One region of the Bacillus sp. DU-106 genome, then DNA from elsewhere that is predicted to be linked to it. Evidence: riboswitches for the same ligand, from Rfam matches in the RefSeq annotation. Region 1 holds a riboswitch; each other region holds the start of a gene.
What was found. Region 1 has a riboswitch for thiamine pyrophosphate ahead of thiM (hydroxyethylthiazole kinase). Riboswitches for the same ligand answer to the same signal wherever they lie in the genome.
Positions count from the first base shown of each region.

Region 2: it holds a riboswitch for thiamine pyrophosphate, as region 1 does, so the genes downstream of both, tenA (thiaminase II) here and thiM (hydroxyethylthiazole kinase) in region 1, are expected to answer to the same signal.
Region 3: it holds a riboswitch for thiamine pyrophosphate, as region 1 does, so the genes downstream of both, thiC (phosphomethylpyrimidine synthase ThiC) here and thiM (hydroxyethylthiazole kinase) in region 1, are expected to answer to the same signal.
Region 4: it holds a riboswitch for thiamine pyrophosphate, as region 1 does, so the genes downstream of both, tenA (thiaminase II) here and thiM (hydroxyethylthiazole kinase) in region 1, are expected to answer to the same signal.

Region 1 covers NZ_CP026607.1:413,762-417,020, forward strand. Annotated here, with positions in the region: gene topB (DNA topoisomerase III) at 1-961, opposite strand, end outside; TPP riboswitch at 1,171-1,283, shown strand; gene thiM (hydroxyethylthiazole kinase) at 1,356-2,165, shown strand; gene thiE (thiamine phosphate synthase) at 2,181-2,840, shown strand; gene C3Y97_RS02225 (anaerobic C4-dicarboxylate transporter family protein) at 2,956-3,259, opposite strand, start outside.
Region 2 covers NZ_CP026607.1:738,351-741,609, reverse strand. Annotated here, with positions in the region: gene C3Y97_RS03855 (ABC transporter permease) at 1-224, opposite strand, end outside; gene C3Y97_RS03850 (ABC transporter ATP-binding protein) at 224-973, opposite strand; gene tenA (thiaminase II) at 942-1,637, opposite strand; TPP riboswitch at 1,723-1,826, opposite strand; TPP riboswitch at 1,887-1,998, opposite strand; gene C3Y97_RS03840 (SH3 domain-containing protein) at 2,268-3,259, shown strand, end outside.
Region 3 covers NZ_CP026607.1:5,128,601-5,131,859, reverse strand. Annotated here, with positions in the region: gene C3Y97_RS26305 (IS110 family transposase) at 1-500, opposite strand, end outside; gene C3Y97_RS26300 (hypothetical protein) at 915-1,217, shown strand; gene C3Y97_RS26295 (transposase) at 1,699-1,968, opposite strand; partial or broken gene C3Y97_RS28515 (L-lactate permease) at 2,014-2,085, shown strand; TPP riboswitch at 2,157-2,272, shown strand; gene thiC (phosphomethylpyrimidine synthase ThiC) at 2,387-3,259, shown strand, end outside.
Region 4 covers NZ_CP026607.1:2,472,150-2,475,408, forward strand. Annotated here, with positions in the region: gene pdxR (MocR-like pyridoxine biosynthesis transcription factor PdxR) at 1-389, shown strand, start outside; gene C3Y97_RS12595 (D-alanine--D-alanine ligase) at 394-1,308, shown strand; TPP riboswitch at 1,382-1,487, shown strand; gene tenA (thiaminase II) at 1,615-2,304, shown strand; gene C3Y97_RS12610 (DUF3937 domain-containing protein) at 2,702-2,965, shown strand.

The DNA.
Region 1 (3,259 bases):
CAGATGAAATGTAGCGTGAATCTGTACGAGGGTACGTTAGTACTTTATGCTGTTCATACAATTTTTGCATAATATTTAATGTTTCTTTAGCAGAGTAACCGAACTTTTTATTCGCATCACGTTGCAATTCAGTTAAATCGTAAAGACCAGGAGAGAATGACTTCTTCTGTTTCTTATCAATTTCCAAAACAGTAGCATTTTGTTTATCTAAACGTTTTACAATACCATCGATTTTTTCTTTATTAAAACTACGGCTATTGCCATTTGCATCTTGCCAAGTAAGTTTGAGCTTCTCCATTGTTTGAGCTTCGATGCCGTAGTAAGTTTGTGCTTTGAAGTTCTTTATTTCATCCTCACGACTAGCAATCATAGCAACAGTAGGGGTTTGTACACGGCCGCAATTTAACTGGGCATTAAAGCGAGTCGTTAAAGCACGAGTTGCATTAAGACCGATATACCAGTCAGCTTCTGAACGCGCAACTGCTGAAGCGTATAAATTGTCATAGGCTTTACCTGGTTTTAAATTTGCAAAACCATCTTTAATTGCTTTATCGGTTACAGAAGAAATCCATAAACGTTTGATTGGTTTATTTAGCTTAACTTTATCGATAATCCAGCGTGCGACTAATTCCCCTTCACGTCCAGCGTCTGTTGCTACAATAATTTCATTTACATCTTTTCTAAGTAGCTGACTTTTTACAGCATTAAATTGTTTACCAGTTTGTTTAATAACCGTTAATTTCAAACGCTCAGGTAGCATCGGTAAATCTTCTAAATTCCACTTTTTATATTTCACATCATAACTTTCTGGATCTGCTAATGTAACGAGATGACCTAAAGCCCAAGTTACAATATATTTACTACCTTCAAGATAGCCGTTTCCTTTTTTATCACACTTCAGTACACGAGCAATATCTCGTGCAACGGAAGGTTTTTCAGCGATTACAACGCTTTTTGACATATTAAAAACATCCTTTCAAATTTCCATAAGTTAAATATAGCATACATCTTCTTGAGATTCAGTTTCGCTCCATATTTCAGCTGTTTTTAATGGAGTTAACAAAATCCCAACTGATTAAAGTTTCACTTTATCAGTTGCCTCTATATCAAATAGAAAAGTAAAGAACTTGTTATTTTACTAGAATAAGAGTAGACTTTGAAGTAGATGAATAAGAAACACATGGGAGTTTGTGGATACAAACTGAGAGTATGGCTACTAGTCCGTCATTGACCATTTGAACCTGTTGGATAATGCCAGCGTAGGGAGAGTGTAAAAGCACATATTCAGGCACTTTGCGTACGCGCAAAGTGTCTTTTTGTGTATCTCCCATCATTATAGTTAGGAGATGAAAAGGATGAATATGAAAGAAATTAGTAAAGTAGTGGATTTGGTGAGAGAATCTAATCCGCTTGTTCATAATATTACAAATGTTGTTGTAACAAATTTTACTGCTAACGGTTTGTTGGCACTTGGGGCATCGCCTGTAATGGCGTATGCGAAAGAAGAAGTAGCAGAAATGGCTAGCATTGCTGGAGCGTTAGTATTAAATATGGGGACACTTCGTCCTGAAGAAGTAGAAGCGATGTTACTCGCGGGTAAATCAGCAAATGCGAACAATGTGCCAGTACTATTTGATCCAGTTGGTGCAGGAGCAACTTCGTATCGAACAGAAGTTGCGAGACATATTCCGGCTGAAATTGAGTTAGCAATTATCCGCGGAAATGCAGCTGAAATAGCAAATGTTATTAATGAGAAATGGGAAATTAAAGGGGTAGACGCTGGTACTGGAAATGGCAATGTTGTAAGTATTGCAAGGCAGGCAGCAGATGAACTAAATACAGTTGCGGTCATTACTGGAAAAGAAGATGTTGTTACAGATGGAAAGAGAACTATTGTTATTCGAAATGGTCACCCTATTTTAACGAAAGTTACGGGAACAGGTTGTTTACTAACTTCTGTAATAGGAGCATTTGTAGCAGTGGAAAAAGATTATGTAAAAGCAGCAGTAGCAGCATTAACGTTTTATGGTGTAGCTTCGGAACTGGCAGCTGCTAAGACCGTGGAAAAGGGACCTGGTAGTTTCCAAATTGAATTTTTAAATCAGTTAGCGAATACTACTTCTAGTGATATTGAGAAGTATGGAAAGATTGAGGAGTTAGAGTAAGAGGGAGTGAAAGAAATGGCACGCATTGAAATAGATAAAATGTCTAAGCTATTGCAAGTGTATTTTATTATGGGAAGTAATAACTGCACGAGGGATCCTTTAGCTGTATTGAAAGAAGCGTTAGATGGTGGAGTGACAATTTTTCAGTTTCGCGAGAAGGAGGAAGGTTCTTTAATCGGAGAAGATAGAGTGCGCTTTGCAAAAGAATTGCAAACGCTTTGTAAGGAATATAGTGTTCCTTTCATTGTAAATGATGATGTAGAATTAGCCATTGAATTAGATGCAGATGGTGTTCATGTAGGACAAGATGATGAAGGAATTACATCTGTTCGTGAAAAAATGGGAGATAAAATTATCGGCGTATCTGCTCATACAATTGAAGAAGCACGCTTTGCAATCGAAAATGGAGCAGATTATTTAGGCGTTGGACCTATTTTCCCAACGAGTACGAAAAAAGATACGAAAGCGGTTCAAGGAACGAAAGGATTAGCCTATTTTAGAGAACAAGGAATTACAGTGCCAATCGTTGGTATTGGTGGGATTACAATTGAAAATACAGCGGCAGTTATAGAAGCGGGTGCGGACGGTGTTTCAGTTATTTCAGCAATTAGTTTAGCTGAATCTGCGTATGAAAGTACGAGAAAATTAGCTGAAGAAGTAAAGAGAAGTTTGTAGGGAAGGACGTGTAGTATTTTAAGTGCTACATGGAGAAATAGACTGCCCCAAAATTTAAACAAACATTTGATTAAAAAAGCACAAACCTTTTTAAATAAAGGTTTGTGCTTTTTCTTTAAAACATAATTGAAATTAAGAGCATTCCAATTCCGATAGAAGTAAATGTTGCAATTAGGCCAGGAATCATAAAACTATGATTTAATACGTATTTACCGATACCTGTTGTACCAGTACGGTCAAAGTTAATAGCAGCAACGATTGTTCCATAGTTTGGAATGAAGAAATATCCATTTACTGCAGGGAACATAGCAATCAGTAGCGCTGGTGGAATGCCAAGAGATAGTCCAAGTGGCATTAAGGCACGAACAGTTGCTGCTTGGCTGTACAGTAAAATAGATAGAATGAATAGTGCGATGGTA
Region 2 (3,259 bases), 320 kb from region 1:
ACACCTAATACGATAGAGATAACAACACCTATTAAAACGACGTATAACGTTGCAGGTAAATGAACTGTAAATAATATGTCTTTTAGTTTCCATATCTTCATTACAATCGCAGACGGTGACGGTAAAATGTACATCTCATCTACAATTCTTGCTCCTATTTCCCACACAGCTAGTAAAATACTAGAAAGTGTAATAGCAGGAACTAATTCTTTCAATCGGTTCATCACACAAGTACCTGCCTTTGTAACATACTAAGAAGCTCATCTTTCAGCGCTAATACTTCCGGTTTATATAAATCTTTTCGTGTTCTGTTATGATCAAGCGGTACAGTCCGCTCAGTCAAAGTCGTTATCGGCTGCTGTTCCACTACTAAAACTCTGTTTGAAAGAAATAACGCTTCTTCAACATCATGAGTAATGAATAAAATTGTTTTTTCCCACTCTTGCCATTGTTCAAACAACCATTCTTGCAAAGAGGTCTTCGTTAAAGCATCCAACGCACTAAATGGTTCATCTAACAGCAATATCTCCCCGCCTGTTAATAAAGTTCGAATAAAAGATACACGTTGTCTCATCCCACCAGATAAATCTTTCGGATATTTTTGCTCATACCCTTGCAAACCAAATTTATGTAACAGTTCCTTTGCCTTTACTTCTGCTTCTTTCTTCTGTACACCTTGGCACTCTAGCGGCAGGGCAGCATTCTCAATAATTGTTCTCCACGGCAAAAGCATATCTTTTTGCGGCATATATCCTACAGGATGGTTCTTTGTTTCTGTCAATTCTATCTGTCCAGTACTTACCTTTTCTAGACCTGTAATAAGGCGAAATAAAGTACTTTTTCCACATCCACTCGGTCCGATAATACTGACAAACTCTTTCTCATATATAGAAGCATTTAATTCATGGATGATTGGTTTCTCATCGTAATGAAAAGAAACATTATGAAACTGTAGTATGTTCTTGCTCCTCAAATCCCCACATCTCCTTACGATAGGACATATCCCAGAATAAATATTCAAATCGACTGGAATATAAGAAGATCTCCTCTAATCTTTCTAGTTCTTTCTCAGACTTTCCAACTGCCATTTCATTTAATAAATCTATTAACCAAATACAAAGATTACCGTATTCTTCCGAACTATATCCTTGAATCCACTCACCAAAAAACTCATGATCTCTTGCTCCAGGAATATCATTTAAACGCTTTCCAATTTCCCAATAGCTCCACATACATGGAAGAAGCGCTGCTATTAATTCCGCAAGTGTGCCATTTTGAGATACAGACATCATGTAATTTGTATAAGCTAAATTTTTAGCAGATGGTTTCGCAGACTCTATCTCCTCTATAGAAATTCCAAGTCTTTTTGCATATTGTTTATGGATTGTCATTTCGCCATTTAATATACCATCAATTTGTTCAGCGAACTTTCCCATTACTTGTGGATTCGTTGCTTTTACAACACCAATCGCATATAACTTTGCATAATCTAGCAGATATAAATAATCTTGAATAATATAATACTGGAATTTATCTTTTTCTAACGTGCCATCTCCCATACCCACTACAAACGGATGATTATGACTCATCTCCCAAACCGGTTGCACAGTTTCTAATAATCTATCGCAAAATTTCATTTCTCTATCCCCTTTCAATATATGTATCTAAATAAAAAACCACTTCTATATATAAGAAGTGGTTACAGCAAATAAAGTTATACATTTATTCGATGTTCCACTTCCCTTCGCTAGTATTACCTAGATCAGGTGTTGTAAGGGTTAAGGATTATTCCTCTCTCAGCAAGTCAAGCACCCCTAGTGGTTTCAATATGAAATTTTCAAATAAAAAAGCCCCGTTTCTATACGCAAAGAAACGGGGACTCATTGTTAGTGTCCGAATTGCTTCCCTACGCTAGCATAATCTAGATCAGGTAATAAAAAGGATCAAAGGCTTACGGCCTACTCTCAGCTGGCAACACCAGCTCTCCTAGCAAACTATAAAATTATCACTGTCAGTATAACACCCTAATAAGACATCATCAACTTTTTTAATTTTCTTAATTATCAACATAATATCAAAATTATACAATACATACATTCTATTTTAGAAAATAAAACCCCAATTAATTGTATAAAAAGGAATCATTATCCTCAAAAAATTTATTTTTATATTGATTTCATATTACATTTATGTGAATACCCCCACTATATTATATCTTTATACTATAATAAAATTACAACTATACAACTAGAGGAGGTCTCTATTCCATGAATATGAAAGCTACTGCTTTAACAGCAACTACTGTAGCGATTGCTTCTTTACTTCCTTCTATGGGTGAAACAAATGTACAAAAAGCAAACGCTGAACAATTATCTAATATTAAAACTGGGTATGTCAAAGTCGATCAAGTAGCATTACATACAGAAGATAACGTAAAAAGCACATCAATTGATACAATTCGCTTTAATACAAAAGTGAACATCATTGAAACAACTAATGGTTGGTATAAAGTATCTGTTCATAATAAAGTAGGTTATGTACAAAAAGATGCTATTTTACTAAAAAACAAACTTCAATCTAATGATCAATACATCGTTAATGCTAATGCATTAAACGTTCGCTCTGAACCTAATTTAGAATCTTCCATTTTAGATGTATTACCAAATGGTAAGTTTATTACCGTTCAAGAAGATCAAGGCGAATGGTATAAAATATCACATAATGGCCAAACAGGTTACGTACAAAAAGCATTCATCTCTAATGGTTCACAACCCTTAGTAAAAGGAATCACCGTTCAAAATAATACAAAATATACTGTTGCAACACCTAATCTAAATGTACGTAGCACCGCTAGTACAAGTAGCGCTCTACTCGGTTCATTACAAAACGGTACTCAAGTACAAGTAGTAGAAACTGTAGGTACTTGGTATAAAATTCGTTTTGGCACAGGATACGGATATGTAGCAAAACACTATGTAGTACAAAATCAACCACAAGCTAAAACAGATCAGCCTTCATCAATTCCAGCTGCTTTCAAATTCCCCGCTCAAGGAAGAATTAGCTCAACCTTTGATATACGCTGGGAACAAATGCATTATGGTATAGATATTGCCGCTCCAGGAAACGTCTCTATCCAAGCTGCTGCTGCAGGTAAAGTTGTGAAATCTTATTATTCAGCTAGCTATGGCAATGTTGTTTTCATTGCGCATCAAATCAATGGGAAATTATATACAACTGTTTATGCTCATATGAAGGATCG
Region 3 (3,259 bases), 700 kb from region 1:
CATTTGTAGTAAAGGTTCTTCAGAAAGTGTTGCTTACATTCTGTTTGCTGGTGAACGAGTTGATATCTAGATCGTGTTAAACGTTGAAGGGCAACGTATTTTTCCTCCTTGATAAGAAACTTATTATACCGTCCGATTCGTAAAAAATCGGCAATACGGAAAGCATCTATTTTATCGGTCTTATCTTTTTCAAAGAGTTTTTTATACCGATGGATGGCTTTTGGATTTTGTACGACCACTTCCACGTCTAAAGCCCTCAAATCCTTATCTTCCGTTAGGAACATGGAAGGACGGAAACTATAGACGGAAGTAGATTCCATACCAATGACAATTTTTTTATAGTTGTACAACTGATGAAAATGGAGAACATCCTCCTTAATGGCATTGGCACCATTCACATCGTTTGAAAGACAAATTTCTTTCAAAACAGTGTCATGACTGTCAAGAAAACATACATCAAGTTTTTCAAAGCTTACATCAATAGCTACGAATAATCTCAAAGAAAGGACCTCCTTTCTTTGAATAGTATTTGGAATGAGCTTGGATACTGTGGGATCTCCCTAGAGTCAAAAACATAGCCACAACCTCGCGTATGAGTATTCAATGATTGCCTTCATCTAAGCTGCCCCTCCCACCATTATGAGAGGTAAGTGAAGGAAACCGATACAGCTTGTGCGTATGCAGTGCATTTTGGTCTGGGTCACAGTCTTTTAACGTGGTCGAACTACAGGAGGAGTAAGCATATTCCCGATGGATCCATTTCCACACTTCCATTATCTGGGGAAATCCCCCAGTATCCAAGACTAAATTTTACCCATACATCATTTTTTTGATGTAGCTCTTGAAGATAAAAACTATTTAATTTTCAAGGAACAGTTATTAACTTAAAACTTATTATACGAGGAGGGTGTATCATGAAAAAAATATGCTTTGTATTAATTGTCGACGCTGGTATAAATTATGGTTCAATATTTTCTCTACCATTTTTAAGGAATCAGGATGATTTGAAGGAATATTTTTCTAATTATTATGATGTTTCAATTAATTATATTAGGGATAAAAACTCAGTTGACTATTTGGTAGTTCCCAAACCGTGTCCAGCTTTTGATAATGAAAATAATCTTCCAATAATTGAAGTACCAGCAATCTTATTTATGGAAAAGAATTTTGAAAAAATAAAGACTTATATAGACAATTATTTTTCTAATAACTCATAAAGAAAATAAAAGTACAGTAAAAAGAAGTCCGATAAAAAACGAGTGGTGTAGAATATTTCTATTAATCATTCGTTTTTTATTATATTTACATATATTTTTTAAAAGAGGATTATAGACGTTCTGAAAAAAAATTATAACAAGAACAGTGTTCGTGCTACTATCTACGGTTATTTTTTGTACTAAGTACCCCTTTAACTAACAAGACCACAAAAAAATAATTAACATATTAAGGGGATTACGTTACAATAAATGTAAGAGATTTTTCTTTGAGTTTTAGCTCTGAATAATAAAGATAGTTAAATCACTAAATGGAGGAGCAGGTCAATTTTGTTCCTTGTATAGTAAATTGTTACCTATCTCTATTGCAGGTTGTATGGCAGGTAACAGTAGCAGTTGTAGCGAAATACAGCAGAGACAAAGGCTCTTTGGCAAACGGGACTGATGAATGTATTTGGCAAGTAAAAAATGGTTCTTCCTGGAGTTAGTTGAAAAGTCTCATTCTCTCCAAAAGTAGAATCTTTGTCCGCAATGTGGAGAATTTGCATCGACCATACATGATTCTTTTAATAAGCTTTAACTTGTTTATGCTCCCTTCGGCAAGACCATTATTATTCTCATAAGTTACCGCATTTCTGACAGCTTCAATATCCCGGGCTAATCCATTCGTAAAGCTCTTAAACTCTTGTATATTAGTATTCTTAATTTTCTTAATACAATGGTTGAGATTCTCAACACTCTTTGTGGTGAAGATGTTTTTAAACTCCCATTTTAAATCATAAACTATTTTTACAATAGGGTGTTCTTCGTAATTATTGTTGGTATTATAACGTATGTTCAAGCATATTATTTAACGTGGATGATTCCATAAAGAGAAAAAGAAATAACCTTTGCATTTTTCAGATTATCGTGTATGATGGGAAGGTATTGAAAATTAAATCAGTGATAAACTAGGGGTGCCTAACGTATGCGTAGGCTGAGAGAGAAGCGCGTGATCTTCTTAACCCTTTGGACCTGATCTGGCTCGTACCAGCGTAGGGAAGTTAACGGCTTTACATAATGATGTCTTTTATGAGCCAGGTCCTTATTTTTTTATGGACCTGGCTCTTTTTATTTTGGCATGCGCTGGCCATATCTCGTCCTTGTCACGAACAGGGGAGGCAACAAAGGTTATGAAACAGTCTGTTTCAGCTGAGCAAATTGAATTGAAATCGAGTTTACCAGGGAGTAAGAAAGTATATGTGGATGGACCACGCGTAGGCATGAAAGTGCCGATGCGTGAGATTGAACAAAGCGAAACGAACGGCATCCCAAATCCTCCAGTCCGTGTGTATGATACGAGCGGTCCTTATACGGATCCGGCGTATAAAGTGGAGCTGGAAAAGGGAATTCCAACGCCGCGTCATTCTTGGATCATGGAGCGCGGGGATGTAGAGGCATATGAAGGGCGCGAGGTGAAACCAGAGGATGATGGTGTGAAAGTGGCTTCGAAACATACACCTGTTTTCCCGCAAATGGATCGCCAGCCGCTTAGAGCGAAGCAAGGTGCAAATGTTACGCAAATGCATTATGCGCGTAATGGCATTATTACGTCTGAGATGGAATACGTTGCAATTCGTGAAGGAGTAGAGCCGGAGTTTGTTCGTAAGGAAATCGCAGAAGGCCGCGCTATTTTACCAGCGAATATTAATCATCCAGAAGCAGAACCGATGATTATCGGGCGTAATTTCCACGTGAAGGTAAATGCAAATATCGGAAACTCTGCTGTATCTTCTTCTATTGCAGAAGAAGTAGAGAAGATGACGTGGGCAACGCGCTGGGGTGCAGATACGATTATGGATTTATCTACAGGTAAAAACATTCATACGACGCGTGAGTGGATTATTCGTAATGGGCCTGTACCAGTTGGAACTGTGCCGATTTATCAAGCGCTTGAAAAGGTAAATGGAATTGCAGAAGATTTAACATGGGAAGTGTACCGTGATACGTTAATTGAGCAAGCGGAGCAAGGCGTTGATTACTTTACGATTCACGCTGGTGTATTG
Region 4 (3,259 bases), 2.1 Mb from region 1:
CGATTCACACATCTACGCTAGATCAAGCTGTTCTGTTTCAATATTTACATGAGGGATATTTTGAAAAATATTTAAAAAAGGCAAGATCTGTTTATAAGAAAAAATATGAGTTAGCTGTCGGGGCATGTAACCAGTACATTCCTTTTAAAAGAATGACTGGAGATGGTGGACTTCATTTATTTATAGAGCTAGAAGAGCATATGAATGCCCGCACACTTTTACAAAAGTGTTATGAGAAAGGCGTTACGTTTTCACCTGGAGATGTTTTTTACTCTGATGGAGAAGGAGCAAACACTTTCCGATTAGGGTTTTCGCGCTTGAAAGAAGAAGAAATAGTTCGTGGAATTAAAATAATTGGTGATACATTAAAAAATGAAATTTGGAGTTGAGAAAATGAAAATCGGTGTTATTATGGGCGGGGTATCGTCTGAAAAACAAGTTTCAATTATGACGGGGAATGAAATGATTGCTCATTTAGATAAAAATAAGTATGAAATAGTTCCAATTACATTAAACGAAAAAATGGATTTAATTGAAAAAGCGAAAGACATTGACTTTGCATTGCTCGCATTACACGGAAAATACGGAGAAGATGGGACAGTTCAAGGAACACTGGAGAGTTTAGGGATTCCTTATAGCGGAAGTAATATGTTATCTAGCAGTATATGTATGGATAAAAATATTTCGAAAAAGATTTTACGTTATGAAGGTGTAGAAACACCAGATTGGATTGAACTTACAAAAATGGAGGATCTAAATCTTGATGAGTTAGATAAGTTAGGATTTCCATTAGTGGTAAAACCAAACTCTGGCGGATCGAGTGTCGGGGTGAAAATCGTTTACAATAAAAATGAATTGATCTCAATGCTAGAAACTGTATTCGAATGGGATTCTGAAGTAGTAATTGAGAAGTATATAAAAGGTGATGAAATTACATGTTCTATTCTGGATGGAAAACAGTTACCTATAGTTTCAATTCGACATGCAGCCGAGTTCTTTGATTACAATGCAAAATATGATGATACTAGTACCGTTGAGGAAGTTATCGAACTTCCAGCAGAAATTAAGGAACGTGTAAATAAAGCTTCACTGACTTGTTATAAAGCATTAAAATGTAGTGTTTATGCAAGAGTTGATATGATGGTGAAGGACGGAATTCCATATGTAATGGAAATTAATACATTACCAGGGATGACACAATCAAGCCTATTGCCCAAAAGTGCAGAAGCAGCGGGAATTAGTTATAGCAAACTATTAGATATGATTATTGAAACATCATTAAAAGTTAGAAAAGAAGAAGGGTTTTAAGGAGATTATATAACGAATTTTTTTGACAGTTTCACGAAGTATGCTATGATGAATACATTATAAAAACAAAATATTTATCCACTAGGGGGGCCTTTTATAGGCTGAGATCAAATGTGATTTTGAGACTCTTAGTACCTGATCTGGTTAATGCCAGCGTAGGGAAGTGGGAAAGACGTTGCTATTTAATGAGTAAATAAATACTGTCAATTTCACTTTCTTTACGCCTGTAAAGAAAGTTTTTTTATTTTACAGCTTTAATAATTGTGGATAAATACTTATATTTTATACATTATTGGAGGGATTTAAATGACTTTTTCACAATCATTACGTAAAGAAGTAGATTCAATTTGGGAAGCGAGTTTTAACCATCCTTTTGTAAAAAAACTTGGTGAAGGAACATTAGATTTAGCTAGTTTTCGCTATTATGTGCTTCAAGATTCATATTATTTGAGTCATTTTGCTAGAGTACAAACTTTAGGAGCTGCAAAAGCTCTTGAATTAGAGACGACAGCTCGTATGGCACATCATGCTCAAAATACATATGAGGCCGAGTTATCTTTACATGAGAATTTTGCTAAAAAACTAGGGATAACGAAAGAAGAAAAAGATAATTTTATTCCTGCGCCAACTGCATATGCGTATACTTCACATATGTATCGTGCTGCGTATGAAGGGCATTTAGGAGATACCATTGCAGCAATTTTACCTTGCTATTGGTTGTATTATGAAATTGGCGAACGCTTAAAAGAGTGCCAGCCGGAAGAGCCAATTTATAACGAATGGATTTCTGCTTATGGATCTGATTGGTTCCGTACGCTAGTTGAAGAACAAATTACACGTTTAGATACTATCGCTGAAAAAGTAACAGAGGCAGACCGCAAACGTATGAAACAGCATTTTATTATTAGCAGTCAATATGAATATTCATTTTGGGAAATGGCTTATACATTAGAAAAGTGGCCAGTGGATACAGACGTAAAAGACGTAATTGGATAAAGAATAGAAGTAATGTTATAGATAGGTCTGGATCATACCTATCTATATATTTTTTCTTGTCAAATTTGCGTAAAGTTATTAGTGCTACGGATATGGCGAAATAGAATATCGATAATTTAGCTCATTTACTTGTCTACGCATTAACTGGATAAACTTCTGTCACATTTATTTTACAATTAAAGAACGTAAATGTTGGTGGTATGAAGTTAAATAAGAAAAGAAACCCGAGCTATTAGCTGTAACGGAGTTGTTTTTTCTTCGCAGGAATTCCTAAATTATCATGGAGTGTTGTTAATACGATATGCAAATATGCATATCGTATTTTTTTGAGTTCTTTATGTGTTAAAATTAGATATAAAGATATAGAAATATAAAGAAGCAAAAGCAGGAATATCCAATGAATTTTGAGAGGTGTTATATGTTTACAAATAAGAAATTAATTCGATTTGGTTTATCGTTGTTTGTATTTTTAGGGATAATTAATTTTACAATCAGCTATTTCCAAACATATCTTGAAACAGCAGCAGATATTAAATGGGTAATTCCAGAAATTTGGAAAACTATTTTGCTAGATGTTCCTCAAGGTATACTTGTTCTTTTAGGCGCAATTGCTTTATATGATTTCACAAAAGAGGCATCACAAAAAGACGCATCAATCTAAGTGTGTCTTTTTTCAATTAGCAATTTCATAGAGAGTTTTGCTGGAGAAATAGAATGAAAAGCCCTAATTAGGGCTTTTTTTGTTGGAATTTCATATCCGTCATAGAAACCGGTCACTTGGAGGTGTTATAGCGAAAGCCATTTACAGTACAGAAAAATCTAAGCAGCAGACGGAAATATATAGGACATGGCATCATAATTATTGAGAAATTAATTGAACTTAGTAAGTATGAAGATATGACGCTAGAATTCATATTTTTAAATTTTTATTTATCCCGCTATTTGCCGGGCAGTA